2 linked regions of the Pseudophaeobacter arcticus DSM 23566 genome follow. The protein of the gene in region 2 interacts with the protein of the main gene of each other region in a pairwise test. Links are inferred from orthologs where the notes say so. Each region holds a gene or a part of one and is shown on either strand. Other genes may lie near its edges. The genes, in order: recR and recO.

What was found.
Region 1: the proteins of recO (region 2) and recR interact in binary tests that used the Escherichia coli proteins (3 or more experiments, as listed by UniProt). The link is inferred for Pseudophaeobacter arcticus DSM 23566 from one-to-one orthologs.

What each region holds. Positions count from the first base shown.
Region 1 is NZ_KI421507.1:3,222,105-3,230,387, reverse strand. Bases 3,710-6,466 are described here. They hold recR (recombination mediator RecR), read right to left. Parts: upstream 5,510-6,466; coding sequence 4,910-5,509; downstream 3,710-4,909. Other genes in these bases: ARCT_RS0119920 (YbaB/EbfC family nucleoid-associated protein), read right to left, coding at 6,459-6,466; ARCT_RS0119925 (cold-shock protein), read left to right, coding at 6,097-6,303; ltaE (low-specificity L-threonine aldolase), read left to right, coding at 3,769-4,821. In the rest of the region: ARCT_RS0119960 (NAD(P)H-quinone oxidoreductase), read left to right, coding at 1-720; ARCT_RS0119955 (DUF2189 domain-containing protein), read right to left, coding at 882-1,739; ARCT_RS0119950 (ribonuclease T2 family protein), read right to left, coding at 2,031-2,678; ARCT_RS0119945 (DUF1013 domain-containing protein), read left to right, coding at 2,824-3,588; more of ARCT_RS0119920, read right to left, coding at 6,467-6,803; ARCT_RS0119915 (GlxA family transcriptional regulator), read right to left, coding at 6,878-7,813; ARCT_RS0119910 (cysteine hydrolase family protein), read left to right, coding at 7,894-8,283. UniProt on the Escherichia coli protein: May play a role in DNA repair. It seems to be involved in an RecBC-independent recombinational process of DNA repair. It may act with RecF and RecO.
Region 2 is NZ_KI421507.1:4,179,383-4,187,865, reverse strand. The notes cover bases 5,412-8,368. They hold recO (DNA repair protein RecO), read right to left. Parts: upstream 7,279-8,368; coding sequence 6,544-7,278; downstream 5,412-6,543. Other genes in these bases: era (GTPase Era), read right to left, coding at 7,887-8,368; ARCT_RS0124695 (DUF1491 family protein), read right to left, coding at 7,433-7,762; ARCT_RS0124710 (SGNH/GDSL hydrolase family protein), read left to right, coding at 5,790-6,458; ARCT_RS0124715 (acyl-CoA dehydrogenase family protein), read left to right, coding at 5,412-5,535. Also shown: ARCT_RS0124735 (phosphoenolpyruvate carboxykinase), read left to right, coding at 1-428; dgt (dGTP triphosphohydrolase), read right to left, coding at 511-1,869; ARCT_RS0124725 (cation diffusion facilitator family transporter), read right to left, coding at 1,960-2,856; ARCT_RS0124720 (sulfite exporter TauE/SafE family protein), read right to left, coding at 2,922-3,689; more of ARCT_RS0124715, read left to right, coding at 3,850-5,411; more of era, read right to left, coding at 8,369-8,483. UniProt on the Escherichia coli protein: Involved in DNA repair and RecF pathway recombination.

The sequences.
Region 1 (8,283 bases), 960 kb from region 2 along the record:
GCCCTGTTGCCCGGTGGTGGCTACGCCGAATATGTCGCAACCCCGGCGGCCCATTGCCTGCCCATTCCGGATGGCATGAGCCTGAAACAGGCGGCCTGCCTGCCGGAAACCTGTTTCACCGTCTGGTCCAATGTCTTTGCCCGTGGTGGGCTAAAGGCCGGCGAGCGGTTTTTGGTGCATGGCGGATCCTCCGGCATTGGCACCACCGCAATCCAGCTGGCCACTGCGCTGGGCGCGCGGGTCTTCACCACCGCCGGGTCGGATGAAAAATGCCAGGCCTGTCGTGATCTTGGTGCTGAACGGGCGATCAACTACAAAACCGAAGATTTTGTTGAGGTGCTGCGCGCCGAGGGCGGTGCTGATCTGATCCTCGACATGGTGGGTGGGGAGTATATCCCCCGCAATATCAAAACCCTCGCCGATGATGGCCGGATGGTGCATATCGCCTTTCTCTCCGGTCCCAAAGCCGAGCTGAACTTTGCCCAGATCATGGCCCGTCGCCTGACGGTGACAGGGTCCACCCTGCGGCCGCAAAGCGATCTGGCAAAGGCGCGCATCGCTCAGGATCTGTTCGAGGTGGTCTGGCCACTGATTGAGGCCGGAAAACTGGCGCCGGTAATGGACAGCGAATTCCCACTGGAAGAAGCTGCCGCCGCCCATGCCCGGATGGAAAGCTCAGGCCATATCGGCAAGATCGTTCTGAAAGTTTCCGACGCCTAGCCTGACAGCTGCACCCGCAGTTGCACCGCAGGGAAACCTGCGGGAGGCTGGAAAAGCGCGCCTGACCCCGGGGGGACGGTGGGGACGGCCAGGCACCACCCGGTGGGCGCCCCGGGCGACACCTCCTCGGCTGTCCCCAGCAGCGTAAGAGGAGGAGGGTCTCAGCGCACCGCGCGCCGATAGAGATGCCAACTGGCATGTCCCAGGATTGGAATCACCAGCACCAGCCCGGCAAAGGCAGGCAGGGAGCCGAGGAAAATCGCCAGCGCCACAAAGGCCCCCCAGGTCAGGGTCACGCGTGGGTTCTTCCGCACCAGTCTGGCCGAGGTGGTGACGGCAATGGGCAGGCCGACATTGCGCTCTAGCAGCAGCGGAAAGGAGACGAGGCTGACCGCCAGGGCAGTGATGGCAAAGACTGCGCCAATCAGCCCGCCCCAAAAGACCATTTGCCAGCCCTCGGGCTGTTGCACGATGGAAAGCAGGAAAGAGCTGAGAGAACTTGGCGCCTCGGGACCGAGGGTGTGGTTGTAGATCGCATTCGCCACCATCAGCCAAGCCGTGAACAGCGCTGCAAGGTAAAACCCAAGGGTCAGAACCGACAGCAGCGCCGGAGAGCGCAGCACCTCAAAGGCATCGCCCCAGCGCGGGGTGAAACCGGCAGCCCGGCGCGCCGACATGATATACAGCCCGACAGAGGCCGCAGGGCCCAGCAGGGCAAAGCCCAGGATCATCGGAAAGATCAGTGGCAGCATGTTGACGTGCAGGCTCATGATCACCAGGCCAAGGCCGATCAACGGGTAGCACAGGATCAGAAACATCGCATCGCTGCGGCAGGCGGCAAAATCCTTGACCCCAGCCTTCAGCGCAGCCCGCAGGTCCGACATTTCCAGGTGATTTACCTCGGGGTGGGCGGTGGTCTCATCGCTGCCCAGGTGTGCCACCGAATCCGAGACATGCGCCGAGGTTAAGCCCAGATGCTGTGCCAGCCAGCTGAGCGGATTTCCGATTGTATGTGCCATGTGCGTGCTCCCGTTCATCCCATATGAGGGCCCGGATCAAGAATGCCGCAAAGCCGCGCCAATGCGGCACAGGACCCATATTACCAAGATCTAGCACATAGCGTGATCACATCCAGTTTACCGGCCTTCACAAGCCCAGGTCACAGGCCTGCCACAGGGGCGCGCGTGCGAGATATCAGCTTTGGTACAAAAGAAACCAACGCGCCAGGCCGGGCAAACAGCAAGCCCCTGACGCCGCAAGGGGCAGCCAGATTGAGTAGGGCAAAGGTGACGACCGGTCCGATTCTCCTGTCACCGAACTGGTGTAAAAAGGGCATCCTTTAGCGAACAATCCTTGATTACATCGCGCCCACAGGGCACCGGCTGCATATCGCGCGACAGGCACAGGCGGACCTCTTGGATGTGATGATCGCGGCAGGTCACGGTGACGCTGTCGGCATCAAACTGCGGGTTGGCTTGCAAAAACGCCTGCTCCACCAATGTCGCAGGCAGGGTCACAGGGCGCTCCAGCTTGCGAAAGATCGCTGGCCGGTTGATGCTGTCATAGGCCGCGCGCGACAGGTCCAGATAGGCCTGCGCGCTGAGGCCAGAGCAGCTGCCGTGTTTCTTCCATTGGTGCCAGGCAAGACCGGGAGTTCCCATGATATCAGCCATTTGTGCTGTATCACTGCGCCGGGGCGGGGCCTCTGGGGTGTTGCAATATGTGGGCCAGCCGCGATGAAACTGCGGCCAGAGCCCGTGCAGGGTCCAGCCATGGTCATGGCGCGGGTCACATTGATCGGATCTCTTGGCGTCGCCTTCGATCTCACACCAGTTGGGCGACCAGCTGAGCGCCAATACGTAATAGTCGAACTCACCTGATTTTTCGCCATCTGCCCAGGCGGCAGGGGCAAATCCCCCGGTGAGAGCCAAAATAGCTGCGAACAAGAACCTGCGCATCGCCTCTTTCCTTATGAAAACAGCGCGACTATATAGGACTGAAGTTCCCCGACAATGGAAACCGACCCCAAATCACCGGGGCAGCCTAATTCAGGCGGCGGGGAAGTTGTATGTTGGGACAAGGTGCAGTTTAGGAGATGAGCACATGGCAAAACCATTGATGGCCAAGGCAACCGCCGTGTGGCTGGTGGACAATACAACGATCAGCTTCAAGCAGATTGCGGATTTCGTCGGCATGCACGAGTTGGAAATTCAGGGCATTGCGGATGGGGATGTCGCTACGGGTGTCAAAGGCTTTGACCCGGTGACCAACAATCAGCTGACCCAGGATGAAATCGACAAGGCCGAGGCCAGCCCGCTGTACAAGCTGAAGCTTAAATTCAACGCCGCAGCTGCAGGCGAAGAAAAACGCCGTGGCCCGCGCTACACGCCCCTGTCCAAGCGCCAGGACCGGCCCAATTCGATTCTCTGGCTGGTAAAGTTCCACCCCGAACTGTCGGATGCTCAGATTGCCAAACTGGTTGGCACCACCAAGCCGACGATCCAGTCGATCCGCGAGCGCACCCACTGGAACATTTCCAACATGCAGCCAATTGACCCGGTTGCTCTGGGTCTGTGCAAGCAGTCCGAACTGGACGCGATTGTGCAAAAGGCCGCCGCGAAGAAGGCCGCCGAAGGCGGCGTGATGAACGATGACGAGCGCCGCAAGCTGGTCTCCACCGAGCAGTCTCTGGGTATGGATTCAGAGCCCAAGATGCCTGCCGGGATCGAAGGTCTCGAAAGCTTTACCCTGGGTGGCGGCAATGAACGTCCCTCAAATAATCCGATGGCGGATGCGGATAGTTTCTTTAACCTTCCCGATGCGGATGACGAGGACGACGAAGACAATTCGGACGACCCACGCGGCTAATATCATCTACCCTGATACATAGACTTTCAAAGGCCATGCCCGCCGGGTGTGGCCTTTTTGGCATGTCTGATTTGCATGTCTTGCGCCTGTGGGGGATCATTGTGACCGAAACAATAATCTCTTTGTTTTTGCGCCTGCCCGCCCCTAGTTTCACACTGACCAGTTACAGGAGAGCGCAAGGTGAACCAATATGCAGGCACGTCCCCCGGTTTGGGGCGCAATCAGCCGCTGTGTGATTTGCGCAGCGATACAGTGACCCGGCCCGATGCAGGCATGATGGCTGCAATTGCAGCGGCGGATCTTGGCGATGATGTCTATGGCGAGGATCCGTCCGTCAACCGGCTTGAGGCCCTGCTTGCCGAACGTCTGGGCAAAGAGGCAGGGCTATTGCTGCCCACCGGAACCCAAAGCAATCTGGTAGCGCTGCTGGCCCATTGTGGCCGCGGTGAAGAGATCCTGGTGGGCGTTGACTACCATGTGAACAAATACGAGGCCGCCGGGGCTTCGGTGCTGGGCGGTATTGCGCTTTGCCCGCTGCCGATCCAGGCGGATGGCAGTTTGCACCCGGATGCAATTGGCGCTGCGATAAAGCCCGATGACAGCCACATGGCAATCAGCCGGTTGCTGTCGCTGGAGAACACCCATAACGGCCAGGCTGTCTCGTTGGCGCAGACCCAAGCCGCCGCCGACACTGCGCGCCAGGCCGGGCTGGCGGTTCATCTGGACGGGGCCCGGTTTTTTAACGCGATCGCGGAACTGGGATGTGCAGAGCAGGATCTGGCGCGGATCCCTGACACCATTTCGATTTGCCTCTCCAAAGGTCTTGGCACGCCGGCGGGGTCGGTTCTGGTGGGCCCCAGGGATCTGATCCGCAAGGCGCGCCGCTGGCGCAAGATGCTGGGCGGTGGCATGCGGCAGTCTGGTCTATTGGCGGCTGCGGGGCTTTATGCGCTGGACCACAATGTTGCCCGTCTGAGCGAAGACCACGCGAGGGCCGCAGCGCTGGCTGCAACCCTTCGGAGCCTGGAATGTGGCGCGGTAACCCAGGCCAGCAACATGGTGTTCTTTACCCCCGGCGACGGGCGAAACACCGACCTTCAGGCGCATTTGGCCGAGAGCGGCGTGGTAATTGGCGCCGGTGAAACGGGGCCGATCCGATTGGTGTTGCACCGTGATGTCAGCGACGCAGGGCTGGACCTGGTGACGCAGGCCTTACGGCAGTTTTACGGCTGATGCCCAGACAGGGTCGCCTGCCGGAGGAAGCGGACGGAGGAGGCGGAGGCAACCAGTCACATCGGTAATTGTCGTCGCGATTTTGACCTCAGAGCTGTTTGCGGGCTTTGAGAGCGGCAATGATTGTACCGTCATCCAGGTAGTCCAGCTCACCGCCAATTGGTACGCCCTGTGCCAGCGTGGTGAGCTGCACCTGATCCTCCAGCTGGTCGGCGATGTAATGGGCTGTGGTCTGGCCGTCGATGGTGGCGTTGAGTGCCAAAATGACCTCGCGCACCCCTTCGCTGGCGACCCGGTCCACCAGTCGCGGGATGCGCAGGTCTTCGGGGCCAATGGCATCCAGCGCTGACAGGGTGCCGCCCAACACGTGATACCGGCCCTTAAAGCTCGCGGCCCGCTCCATCGCCCAAAGATCCGAGACGGTTTCGACCACGCAGATCTCTCCATTGGCGCGCCTCTCATCGGTGCAGATCCCGCAAATGTCACGGGTGCCGACATTGCCGCAGTTCAGGCATTCGCGGGCACTGGTCGCCACCTGTCCCAGACTTTCGGCAAGCGGGGTAAGCAGCAGCGCCCGTTTGCGGATAAGATGCAGCACCGCCCGACGGGCCGAACGCGGCCCCATGCCGGGGAGTTTTGCCATCAGGGCAATCAAATGCTCGATCTCGCTGATGCTGTCGTCGTTCATGTCTTGGGTCCTTTGCGATTGGTACATATAGGCGCAAAGCACCCGGGCGCTGCAAGGCCCATGGCCCAACTGCCTGGGCTTTGTTTCCGGGGCCGGCCTCGTCCACCAGGGGCGGGGTGGGCAATTTGCCGAAACAGGATTTCGAATCAAGCTGGCGACGGGGGGCGGCCAGGCCCCGAAAAACCCCTAAAAGCCCTGGCATCATGTGTTTCAGCCAGGCAGTTTCCCGCTATTTGCGTCAAAGGCCAAAAAAAACCTGGGCACCATTGGCTGCGGGCGGGTTGGTGAATGAACAGCGACGGGGCAGGGCAGAATGCAGCGGGCTGGGCGCAAACGCTGATTTTCTGGGGTTTCGGCGCGATGGGGGCTGCCCCTGACCACCTCCCCTGTCTGTTTGCATAGGTGCTAACCAGCCTTGAACGTATATTCACCCTTGAAAAAAAATCAACCTCCGCGCATATAGGCACTGCTAACGTTTTTCTTTTTCGACCCACTGTCTCCCGTTTACGGCGTTCAGTCTTCGATCCAGACCTACCACGCCGGGCTGCCGCACCAACGCGGGCAGCATTTAATAGGAGATTACGGACATGGCTTCAGGCACCGTAAAATGGTTTAACTCGACCAAAGGCTTCGGCTTCATTGCACCCGATGGCGGCAGCAAAGACGTATTTGTTCACATTTCTGCTGTTGAGCGTTCCGGTCTGACCGGTCTGGCCGACAACCAGAAAGTGACTTTTGACATCGAACCCGGCCGCGACGGTCGTGAGTCCGCTGTGAACCTCGAACTGGCGTAAGCCTTTTCCGAGCCAGAATTCTGAAAACGCGGTCTCCTTTTGGGGGCCGCGTTTTTCTTTTGGCATTGGCGAAAGACCAAAGAGCCAAAGCTGCAGACACATAAAAAGGCGCCCCCTTGGGGGCGCCTTTTCAGGTTCGATCATGTGCTGCGCTGTTAGAAAGGCAGCTTGATATCCTTGGGCAGGCCCATGCTCTCGGTCAGGTTTTTCATTTCTTCCTGTGCCTTCAGCGCCGCCTTGGACTGGGCATCCTTGATCGCCGCCAGGATCAGGTCCTCGACAACTTCCTTGTCATCACCGGAAAAGATCGACGGATCAATGTCGAGCTCTTTCAGCTCCCCCTTGGCCGAGGCCGTGGCCTTGACCAAGCCGGCCCCTGCTTCGCCAACCACCATGACATTGTGCAGCTCTTCCTGCATCTCTGCCATTTTGGTCTGCAGTTCCTGTGCCGATTTCATCATCTTGGCCATGTCGCCAAGACCGCCGAGGCCTTTGAGCATTGGATCTCTCCTAAAAGTTCTGTTGGGTTCTAAATACGAAGCCAGGGCCACGCGCACAAGGGTAAGCTCTCGATCTATGGCTTGCGAGACTGTGGCGCGATGCGAAACCGGTCGCGATAGGCGCCGGGGGTGAGGCCCGTGACCGATTTGAAGGCGCGCGAAAAGGCAGGCAGATCCGCATAGCCGACGGCCCAGGAAATCTCTGCAACCGTGGCTGTGCTTTGCTCCAGCCGGTTGCGGGCCTTTTCAATGCGCAGACTTTGAAGATATGCCGCTGGCGTATAGCCGGTGGCGCGGTCAAAATGGCGGCTGAAACTGCGCAGGCTCATGCCGGCAACCTGTGCCAGGTCGGCGCTGGCCAGGGGCGTGGCAAGATGTTGCTCCATGTGGCGCTGGGCCTTCAGGATGCCGCTGTTGCCATGGCTGCGGTTGGGGCGAAAGCTGGAGTAATGCCGCTGCGCCCGCCCCGCCGGGTCGACCAGAAGATGCCGCGACAGTTTTGACACCATGCCTGGCCCGTACCATAGCCCGACGAGGTGAAGGCCCAGATCCAGCCAGGCCATAAGCCCGCCGGCGGTGATCACATCGTGATCATCAATCAGGATCTCTTCTGCCTGCAGGTCCACCTGTGGAAACCTGGTCTGAAATTCCTGCTCCAATGCCCAGTGGGTGGTGGCGGGGCGTCCCTGCAACAGGCCTGCGGCCCCCAGCCAAAAGGCGCCGGCGCAGACCGAACAGGCAATCGCCCCTCTGCGGTGCTGGGAGTGCGCCCAGTCGGCAAGCGGGTCGCCCGGGGTGCCCCGCTGCTGCTCCAGAGATGGCGGAAACACAAAGGCTGTGAAGTCCCTGTCGGGTGGGGTCGCGGCGGTCACCAGGGTGATTTCTGGCCCTGGCACATCCGGGGCCAGGCGCGGCACCAGTGAAAACAGATCCGCCAGCCCCCAAAGCGCGGATTTCTGCACCCCGGGATAATCAACCAGCGCAAGTGAGATATTTGGCCGTTCCTGCATATCTATTGTCGTACGCGCCAATGTGTTCTGCAGTCAAGCCCTGGCATTACTGAGGTCATGATATCAAAAGGAGGCTCAAGATGAGCAAGACTGCATTGTTGTTGGTGGACATTCAGAACGACTATTTCCCAGGCGGGGACTGGGAGCTGCATGCGATGGAGCAGGCGGCTGAAAATGCCGCGTCTCTGCTTGCCGCAGCGCGTGAGGCTGGCCAGATGGTGGTTCATATTCGCCATGAAAACCCTTCGGCTGAGGCTCCGTTCTTTCGTCCGGGCAGCCGCGGGGCAGAAATTCACAGCGCGGTTGCCCCCACCGCAGATGAGCCGATTTTGACCAAGGCGCGGCCCAATAGTTTTCTCGACACGGGCCTGTCGGACCTGTTGCAAGAGGCCGGGATTGAGGCACTGACCCTCTGTGGCGCCATGAGCCAGATGTGCATTGATGCCACAGCACGGGCGGGGCGTGATCTT
Region 2 (8,483 bases):
CCGAGCCCACCTTCTCCACCTGCTTTGGCGCGCCGTTCATGCCACGCCGCCCCGAAGTCTACGGAAACCTGCTGCGTGAAAAGATCGCCCAGCATGGGGCAACCTGCTGGTTGGTCAACACCGGTTGGACCGGTGGCGCCTACGGCGTTGGCTCGCGGATGCCGATCCGCGCCACACGCGGGCTGCTGACGGCCGCACTCGAAGGCAGCCTGGCCGAGGTCGAGTTCCGCAAAGACAGCAACTTTGGCTTTGACGTACCTGTTTCGGTGCCCGGCGTTGCCGAAGTCCTGCTGGACCCGCGCCGCACCTGGGACGATCAGGCCGCCTATGACAAACAGGCCGCCAAACTGGTTGAAATGTTCGCCAACAACTTCGAGCAGTATCTGCCCTTTATCGACGAAGACGTAAAAGCCGCCGCGATCAGCTAAGGCCCGGTGTCACCGCAGAAATGGAAAACCCGGCCACTGGCCGGGTTTTTTTGGGTCTGAATACTCTGATTTGGAGGCGGTTTCAGATCCGCCCTGCCACCATGTCCCGCACCTTCACCGCATAGCGGTCGGTCATGCCGGAGACAAAATCCGCCAGGCTATGCATCGCCGAATATTCGTCCGTAATGCCGCGCAGGTCCAGATCTACCGCCCGCACCAATTTGGCCCAATACCCATGGTCGGCCAGAAACCTCTCCACATCCCAATCACAGGCGCGCAGATCGCCATAAAGCCCGTGAAAATGCTCCAGCACCGCAAAGATCACCTGACGCCCGGCAATCTCCAGCTCGGTCTTGCGCCGCGCCGTAAAGATCCGTGCGTTTGAAATCTCTTTCATCTGGTCAAAGGCCTCCGCCTTTGAGGAGACCTCCATCAGACCTTCGTTGAACTCACCAGCCATAATGGCATCGTAATTGTCCATAAAGGCGGCAACCGCAGCTATGATCGCCTGATGGATGGCGCTGGCCCGGCGCATCGCCACAATTTCGCGCGCTGTCATCGCCGCGTCATCCGCCCGGTTCGGCTTACCTGCAATCATTTCCAGACAGTCGATGACCTGGCCGGTGCCGAGATCGCCCACCGTGGCGGCGTCTTCCAGATCCAGGATCCGATAGCAGATGTCATCCGCCGCTTCGACAAGGAAGGCCAGCGGGTGGCGCCGCCAGTATTTGCCCGGCCCGGCGCCGTCACTGCGCAGCCCTGTTGCCTCGGCCACCTCGGCAAACAATGCCGCCTCTGACCCAAAGACACCAAATTTCTTGAGCCCCACATAGCTCCCGTTGCTGCCCTGCCGCGCCAGTTTCTGTGCCTCGGCGGTGCAGGGGTATTTCATAAATGCCGCAAGGGTCGCATAGGACAGGCGCATGCCGCCGTCGCGCCGCGCCATTTCCAGGGCCGCCGCGATGCGAAAGCCCTGGGCATTGCCCTCAAAGGCCTCAAACTCCGCCTGCCGGGCCGCTGGCACCGCTCTGGCAACGCCGTTCCCCGTCTGAAACTGCGTCGCAAACCACTGGCCAATGCTGTCCTCGCCGGAATGACCAAAGGGCGGATTGCCGATGTCATGCACCAGACAGGCCGCCTGAACCGTGCCGGCAATCACCTCGCGCTGCGCCTCGGTGATATGGCCCTGCTCCAGCATCGCCTGCCCCGCCAGCACACCTAGCGAGCGCCCGGCACTGGCTGTCTCCAGCGAGTGGATCATCCGGTGGTGCACATGGTCATGCTCATAGAGCGGATGCACCTGGGTCTTTTGCGCCAACCGACGAAAAGGCTCTGAGAACAGGATGCGATCATAGTCCTGCACATAGGCCGGACGGCCAGGGTCCTCGGTATACTCCGGGCGGCACAGACGCCCCGCATTCAACAACCTGTCCCATTCCATCGCCATCGCGCCCAACTCCCGTGACTGCCACTCTCTATGGGGCGGTTAAACGGGAGCGCGCGGCAAAATGCAAACGCTTCACAGGCCGCCCTACACCGGGGCGATGCCCGATGGTTCCAGCTTATGTTCGGGTTCCACGTGAATGGTGACCTGCGCCTCTGGAAAGCTGGTCTGGATGCGCTCTTCGATGCGGTCACAGATCGTGTGAGAGGCCTGCACCGTCATCGTGCCCTCCACCACCATGTGGCATTCGACAAACAGGGCGACACCGGCACGGCGGGTTTTCAGCCCATGCACCTGCAAAGCCCCCGCAGCCGCGTGATGCAACACCTCTTCGATCCGGGCCCGCTCTTCCTCGGGGGCGGCGGAATCCATCAACCCATTCACCGAGGAGGCAACAACGCCGTAGCCTTCGCGCAGGATATTTACCGCCACCAAGAGCGCCAAAAGCGGGTCTAATATGGCCCATCCGGTCACCATCGCCAGCACCAGCCCGAATAAAACCCCAACCGAGGTCCAGACATCGCTCATCAGGTGGCGCCCGCCGGCGATCAGCGCCGGAGAGTTGAGCGCCCCGCCCCGGGTGATCAGCAGCCGCGCCCAAAGCAGGTTCAACACCAGGGCAGCCCCGTTGACCAGCAGCCCGGCGCGGCCCCACTCTGCCGTCTCGCTTAGATTGCCGAGCGCCTGCACCGACTGCTGAACAATCAGCAGCGCTGCGATGATGATCATGATACCTTCGAGAACAGCCGAGAAATACTCGGCCTTATAGTGGCCAAAGGGATGGCCGACATCTGCGGGCTTTTTGGCGTAGTGCACCGCCATCCAGGCCATCACCGCACCGCCAACATTGACAAACGACTCCAGCGCGTCCGACAGCAGTGCCACCGAATCCGTCAGCCACCAGGCCACCAGTTTCAGGCCCAGCACCAACACGGCAATCAGGATTGTGCCCGAAGCCAGTCGTTCTGCATTCATCCGCTGCATTGCGCTTTTAGTGTTCCTTGGTTACCCCTGCCTGCCAGACCGGCCTGTCGGCCAACACGGCCAGCCTACAACATCAACCCGCGACGCAACAGATTGAGCCCGGCCAGAAGCAGAACAATTAACGTGGCTTGCTTAAAAACTCTTTGATCAATGCGGTCATGCAACATGCCGCCAATCCACATGCCCAGCACTGCCGGGACAATCAGCAGGATCGAAAACGGCAGGGTCTCGATGCGCATCACACCCGACCCCATATGGGCAAACAACAGGGCAAAGGCGCCCATGCCGTAGATCACCCCCTGCACCCGGATCTGTTCGCTTTTTTCGGTTCCCAGCGCCGTCAGATAGGCCACCGTGGGTGGCCCCCAGACGCCGGAAACACCGCCGATCAACCCGGCAAAGGCGCCAACCATGACCTCAACCCGTGGTGTCGGCTTGGCCAGGGTCAGGGGCACCCCCAACAGCTGCAATAATACAAACAGGGTCACCGGCGCACCAATGGCCAGGAACATCACCTGCTGTGGCAGCACCCGTACCATCTGGGCGCTGAGCAGCAAAAAGACCAGCCCGGCCAGCAGGAACAGGCGAAACCGTTGCAGCGAGGCAAAGGCCGCCCCGCCCCCCTGTCGCAACGCCTGCATCCAGTTGGTCACCAGGGTTGGCAGGATCAGCCCCGCCAGCGCCAGCTCGGGTGCGATAAACAGGCTCAACCCCGAGACCAGAATCATCGGCAGGGCAAAACCCACCATGCCCTTTACCGTGCCTGCAAGCAGGGCAATAGCAAAGGCAAAGGCCAAATCAGTGGCAGAGAGAAGCGAGAAAAACTGGTCCATGCCCCTGCCCTATCATCCCATTGGCGCAGAGAGAACCACGGTGCAGCGTAAATTTCCGTCACGCAACTTTTTATCATTTTGCCGCAGTGCGGCGTATTTTTGTTGCGCTGCACCTGCAAAGTGATTTACCACCTTAGCGACCAAAGAAGGACGTGATTCAATGGCTCATGACGGACAGGACCTGCAAATGAAACCGATTGTGCTCCCCGATCTGCTGACACTCACCGGCGCAGCAATTGCTCCCCTCGAAGCGACCCTGGAGGCCGCCCGGACTGCGGTGCGCAATCTGGTCACCCAAGAGGGCCGTGTTTCGGGCCAGCTGATCGAAGAAAACCAGACCGCCGCGCACGGGCTGTCCTGGCTTGCCACCTATGTCTACTCGCTGCGCCAGATGCAGCACTGGGCCGACAAACTGCAAAGCGATGGCGCCTTTGGCGAGATGGAACAGCTGATCCACCAGATCGCCTTTGGCGAATATCTGGCGCAGGTTCAGGGCGGCATCCAGATGAACCAGGGTGAAATTCTGCGCCTTCAGGATCTTGGCCTTGGTCAGGAGGCCTGGACCGCACTGCGCACCGAGGCTGTTGTGACCCTCACCGAGGCTGGCAATACCCAGGCCGCACGCAGCCGTCTGGCCGAAATGATGCAAGAGCAGGCCGGGGCCACCATGTTTGGCGCCTCGGGTCTGGAAGAAGAGCTGGAAATGATCCGCGATCAGTTCCGCCGCTATGCCTCGGACAAGGTCGAGCCCCACGCCCACGACTGGCACCTGAAGGATGAGCTGATCCCGATGGAGGTCATCGAAGAGCTGGCCGAGATGGGCGTCTTTGGCCTGACCATCCCGGAAGAATTTGGCGGCTTTGGCCTCTCCAAGGCCTCGATGGTTGTGGTCTCCGAAGAGCTGTCGCGTGGCTACATCGGTGTGGGCTCTCTTGCCACCCGCTCGGAAATCGCTGCTGAGCTGATCCTTTGTGGTGGCACGGATGAGCAGAAAGAGCAGTGGCTGCCCAAGATCGCCAGCGCCGAGATCCTGCCGACGGCTGTTTTCACCGAGCCAAACACCGGTTCCGACCTTGGCTCGTTGCGCACCCGTGCGGTGAAAAACGCGGCGGGCGACTATGAGGTCACCGGCAACAAGACCTGGATCACCCATGCGGCCCGCACCCATGTGATGACCCTGCTGGCGCGCACCGACCCCGACACCACCGATCACCGAGGCCTGTCGATGTTCCTGGCGGAAAAAACCCCCGGCACCGATGCGGAGCCCTTCCCCACCCCCGGCATGACTGGCGGCGAGATCGAAGTTCTGGGCTATCGCGGCATGAAAGAATACGAACTGGCCTTTGACGGATTTGCCGTGAAACAGGCAAACCTGCTGGGCGGTGTCGAAGGCAAGGGCTTTAAACAGCTGATGGAGACCTTTGAGAGCGCCCGGATCCAGACGGCGGCCCGCGCCATCGGCGTGGCCCAGTCGGCGCTGGATATCGCCATGCAATACGCCCAGGACCGCAAACAGTTCGGCAAGAGCCTGATCAACTTCCCCCGCGTCTCTGGCAAGCTGGCGATGATGGCGGTCGAGATCATGGTCGCGCGTCAGCTGACCTATTTTTCCGCCTGGGAAAAGGATCACGGCCATCGCTGCGATCTGGAAGCCGGCATGGCAAAACTGCTGGGCGCCCGTGTTGCCTGGGCCGCCGCCGACAACGGCCTGCAGATCCATGGCGGCAATGGTTTTGCGCTGGAGTATAAAATCAGCCGGGTGCTCTGTGATGCACGGATCCTGAATATCTTTGAAGGGGCTGCGGAAATTCAGGCACAGGTCATTGCGCGCCGCCTGCTGGCCTGACCCCTTTGCTGCAAGACCCCTGAAAATGCCCGGCCATTGGTCGGGCATTTTTGTTCCTGGCGCCTCTTCGACGCGATCTCCACATCAGGCCTGCTGCCCCCAAAATGCCCCGGCTTTGCCTTACCCTCTGCCTTGATGCTTTTTATTGGTTAACGACACCCGGTGCGATTGCATTCAGAACCTCAGTTCCAACCCAAGTGAGCCCCGTGCCCATGCCTCAATTTCTGTCTCGGTTATTCTATATTTTCTGTGCCATGCTTGCCCTTTCCGGCTGTGGTGAGCGCGCGCCCCAGAACCCCAAAAGCGGGGTTCTGGTGATGGGCGATTCGCTGATGGCCTGGAATGGCACGTCCCAGCGCGCGGTCTCAGACGTGATGGAGAAACGTCTGCAGGTCGAGGTCACGGATCGCTCGGTTTCTGCGGCACGAATGATCTATCGCCTGCCCGTCAGTGGGGCAGCCGGATTGAGTATTCCCAAACAAATGCCCAAGGGTGCAGGCGATTGGGACTGGGTGGTGCTGAATGGCGGCGGCAATGATCTGTGGCTGGGCTGTGGCTGCACCGCATGTCGGCGCAAGATGGACCGGCTGGCCTCCGGGGATGGCAGCAGCGGCGCAATTCCTGACCTTGTGACCCGGTTGCGCAACAAGGGGGCAAAGGTGATCTACACCGGCTATCTGCGCAGCCCCGGACTCGGCTCTCCCATTGAATACTGCAAGGACGAAGGCGAAGAGCTGGATCGGCGCGCAGCCCGGATGGCGGCCCGTGACGACGGCGTCTATTTCCTGTCTCTGGCCGATCTGGTGCCGCATGGGGATCGCAGCTACCACGCCTTTGATATGATCCACCCCTCGGTCAAGGGAAGCGATGCAATTGCCACCCGGATTGTGGACCTGATCACAGGGGCAACACAGCCGGAATAACCCCGGCAGTCGACAAGAAGAGAGCCGGGCTAGGGGTGGCCCCGCCCAGCAGCGCCGTTTCCTGACCTGGCGCGCCTATAAAGCTTCAACTGCCCGGCAATCGGCGCATGAATGCGTCAATAAACCTGCTGCGGGCCTGGGGCAGCGGTTGGTTCCCCAGACTGGGCGCCAGCCGCTCTGACAGAAAAAACCCGGTGGTCTGCAGCCCCTGCGCCACCTCATGATCCGCGGCATTGCCTATCCCGCGCAGGACCGGCGGCAGCGGCAACAGGCGGTCGACCCATTGCCCGGCCTCCTGCACAGACACCGCCCGCCCCGTCCTTGGCGAGATATAGGCCAGATCCTCATTGCGCCCGGACACCGCGCAGGCGCTGAGATCAAGCCCAAACCCCATCTCCTTGAGCAGGGCCATTTCCCAGCGCAGATAGGCCAGGGGCCAGAGCTCGGCCTGCTCCAGAAGATCCAGCAATTGCTCGGACTGTTTGTAAAGGTCCGGGTAGGCTTCGCGCTCGGGCAGGCAAAACCCCAACAGAGCCGTCACCGCATTGAGCCCCGCCAGCGCCATACGACCAGAAAAGGCCGCAGCCGCACGGCTGCGCAGCGGTTCGGCCTGATAGCTGCCCAGGTGATCCTCCAGCCGGGCCCGCCACAACAGATCCAGCTGCGCCCCCGGTTGCAGCACCGGCGCCTTTTTGCGGCTGGCACCGCCATGCACAATACCGGCGTGGCGGCCATGGGCCTCGGTAAAGACATCAATGATCACTGCCGTTTCCCCATGGCGACGGCTGGACAGTAAAATGCCATGATCACGCCATTCCACTGCTGTTCTCCCCTGGTTGCGCGATCCGGCCCCGACGGATCCAGCCCAGGCCATCAGACCCGAACAGCAGAGCAACAGCAAGCCCCGCCATCGCCTTTGACAGATGGGCGCCCAGACCGGATTTATTCAAGACCGGGTTTATTCAAAACTGGGCTTATTCCAGCCCCGGTTCATCCAGCAGATGACGGCCGGCGCGGTCCTCGACCTCGATCACCCAGAGATCCGGATCAAATTCCTGCTGCCGCCGGATCGCGGCGTCAACATCGGCCTCGACGCCGCTGGCATGTTCAATCCATTTGCGCGCGCCGCTCATCAGATCGTAGGAGCGGTGAAACGACTGCGCCTGCCCGTCCAGAGTGTTCAGTTTGACCAGCACCGCGCCTGCGGTGTCATCGCCATGGGCAGTGACAAATCCAGGGATCTCCTGAAACCGCAGACGTGCAAGATAGGCATCAACCCAGAAACGGGCGGTCAGTCGGGGCATTGCGGGGCCTCTGGTGTGATCCCCGCCGCAGGCCGCCGCATCTGTGGCAGCCGCCGGAGCCTCCGGCGGAGATATTTAGGGAAAGATGAAGGGTGGTACGCGCCCTGTGCAGAGCGCGCCCCGCCTAGTTGCCGTCTTTGAAGTCCAGTCCCATTTCCGAGTAGCGCTCGGCCTCTTCCAGCCAGTTGGGGCGCACTTTGACCTGCAGGAACAGATGCACCTTGCGGCCCAGGAACTCAGTCAGCTCTTCGCGGGAGGCCTGCGAAACCGCCTTGATGGTTTCGCCGCGCTTGCCCAGAACGATGCCTTTGTGACCATCGCGAACCACATAGATCACCTGGTCGATCTTGGCGGAGCCATCTTTGCGCTCTTCCCAGTTTTCGGTCTCGACCGTCATCTGGTAGGGCAGCTCCTGGTGCAAACGCAGGGTCAGCTTTTCACGGGTGATTTCTGCTGCGATCATCCGCATTGGCAGGTCGGCGATCTGGTCTTCGGGATACAGCCAGGGACCTTCGGGGAGCGTCTTGGCCAGCCAGCTGCGCAGCACCTCGACCCCGTGGCCACGCTCGGCAGAGATCAAAAAGGTTTCGGCAAAATCAAAGCGATCGTTCAGGCCCTTGGTAAGGCCAAGCAGCACCTCGGATTGCACCCGGTCGATCTTGTTGATCACCAGGGCCACGGTCCGGCCCTGGGCCACATCCGCGAGACCTTCGAGAATGCG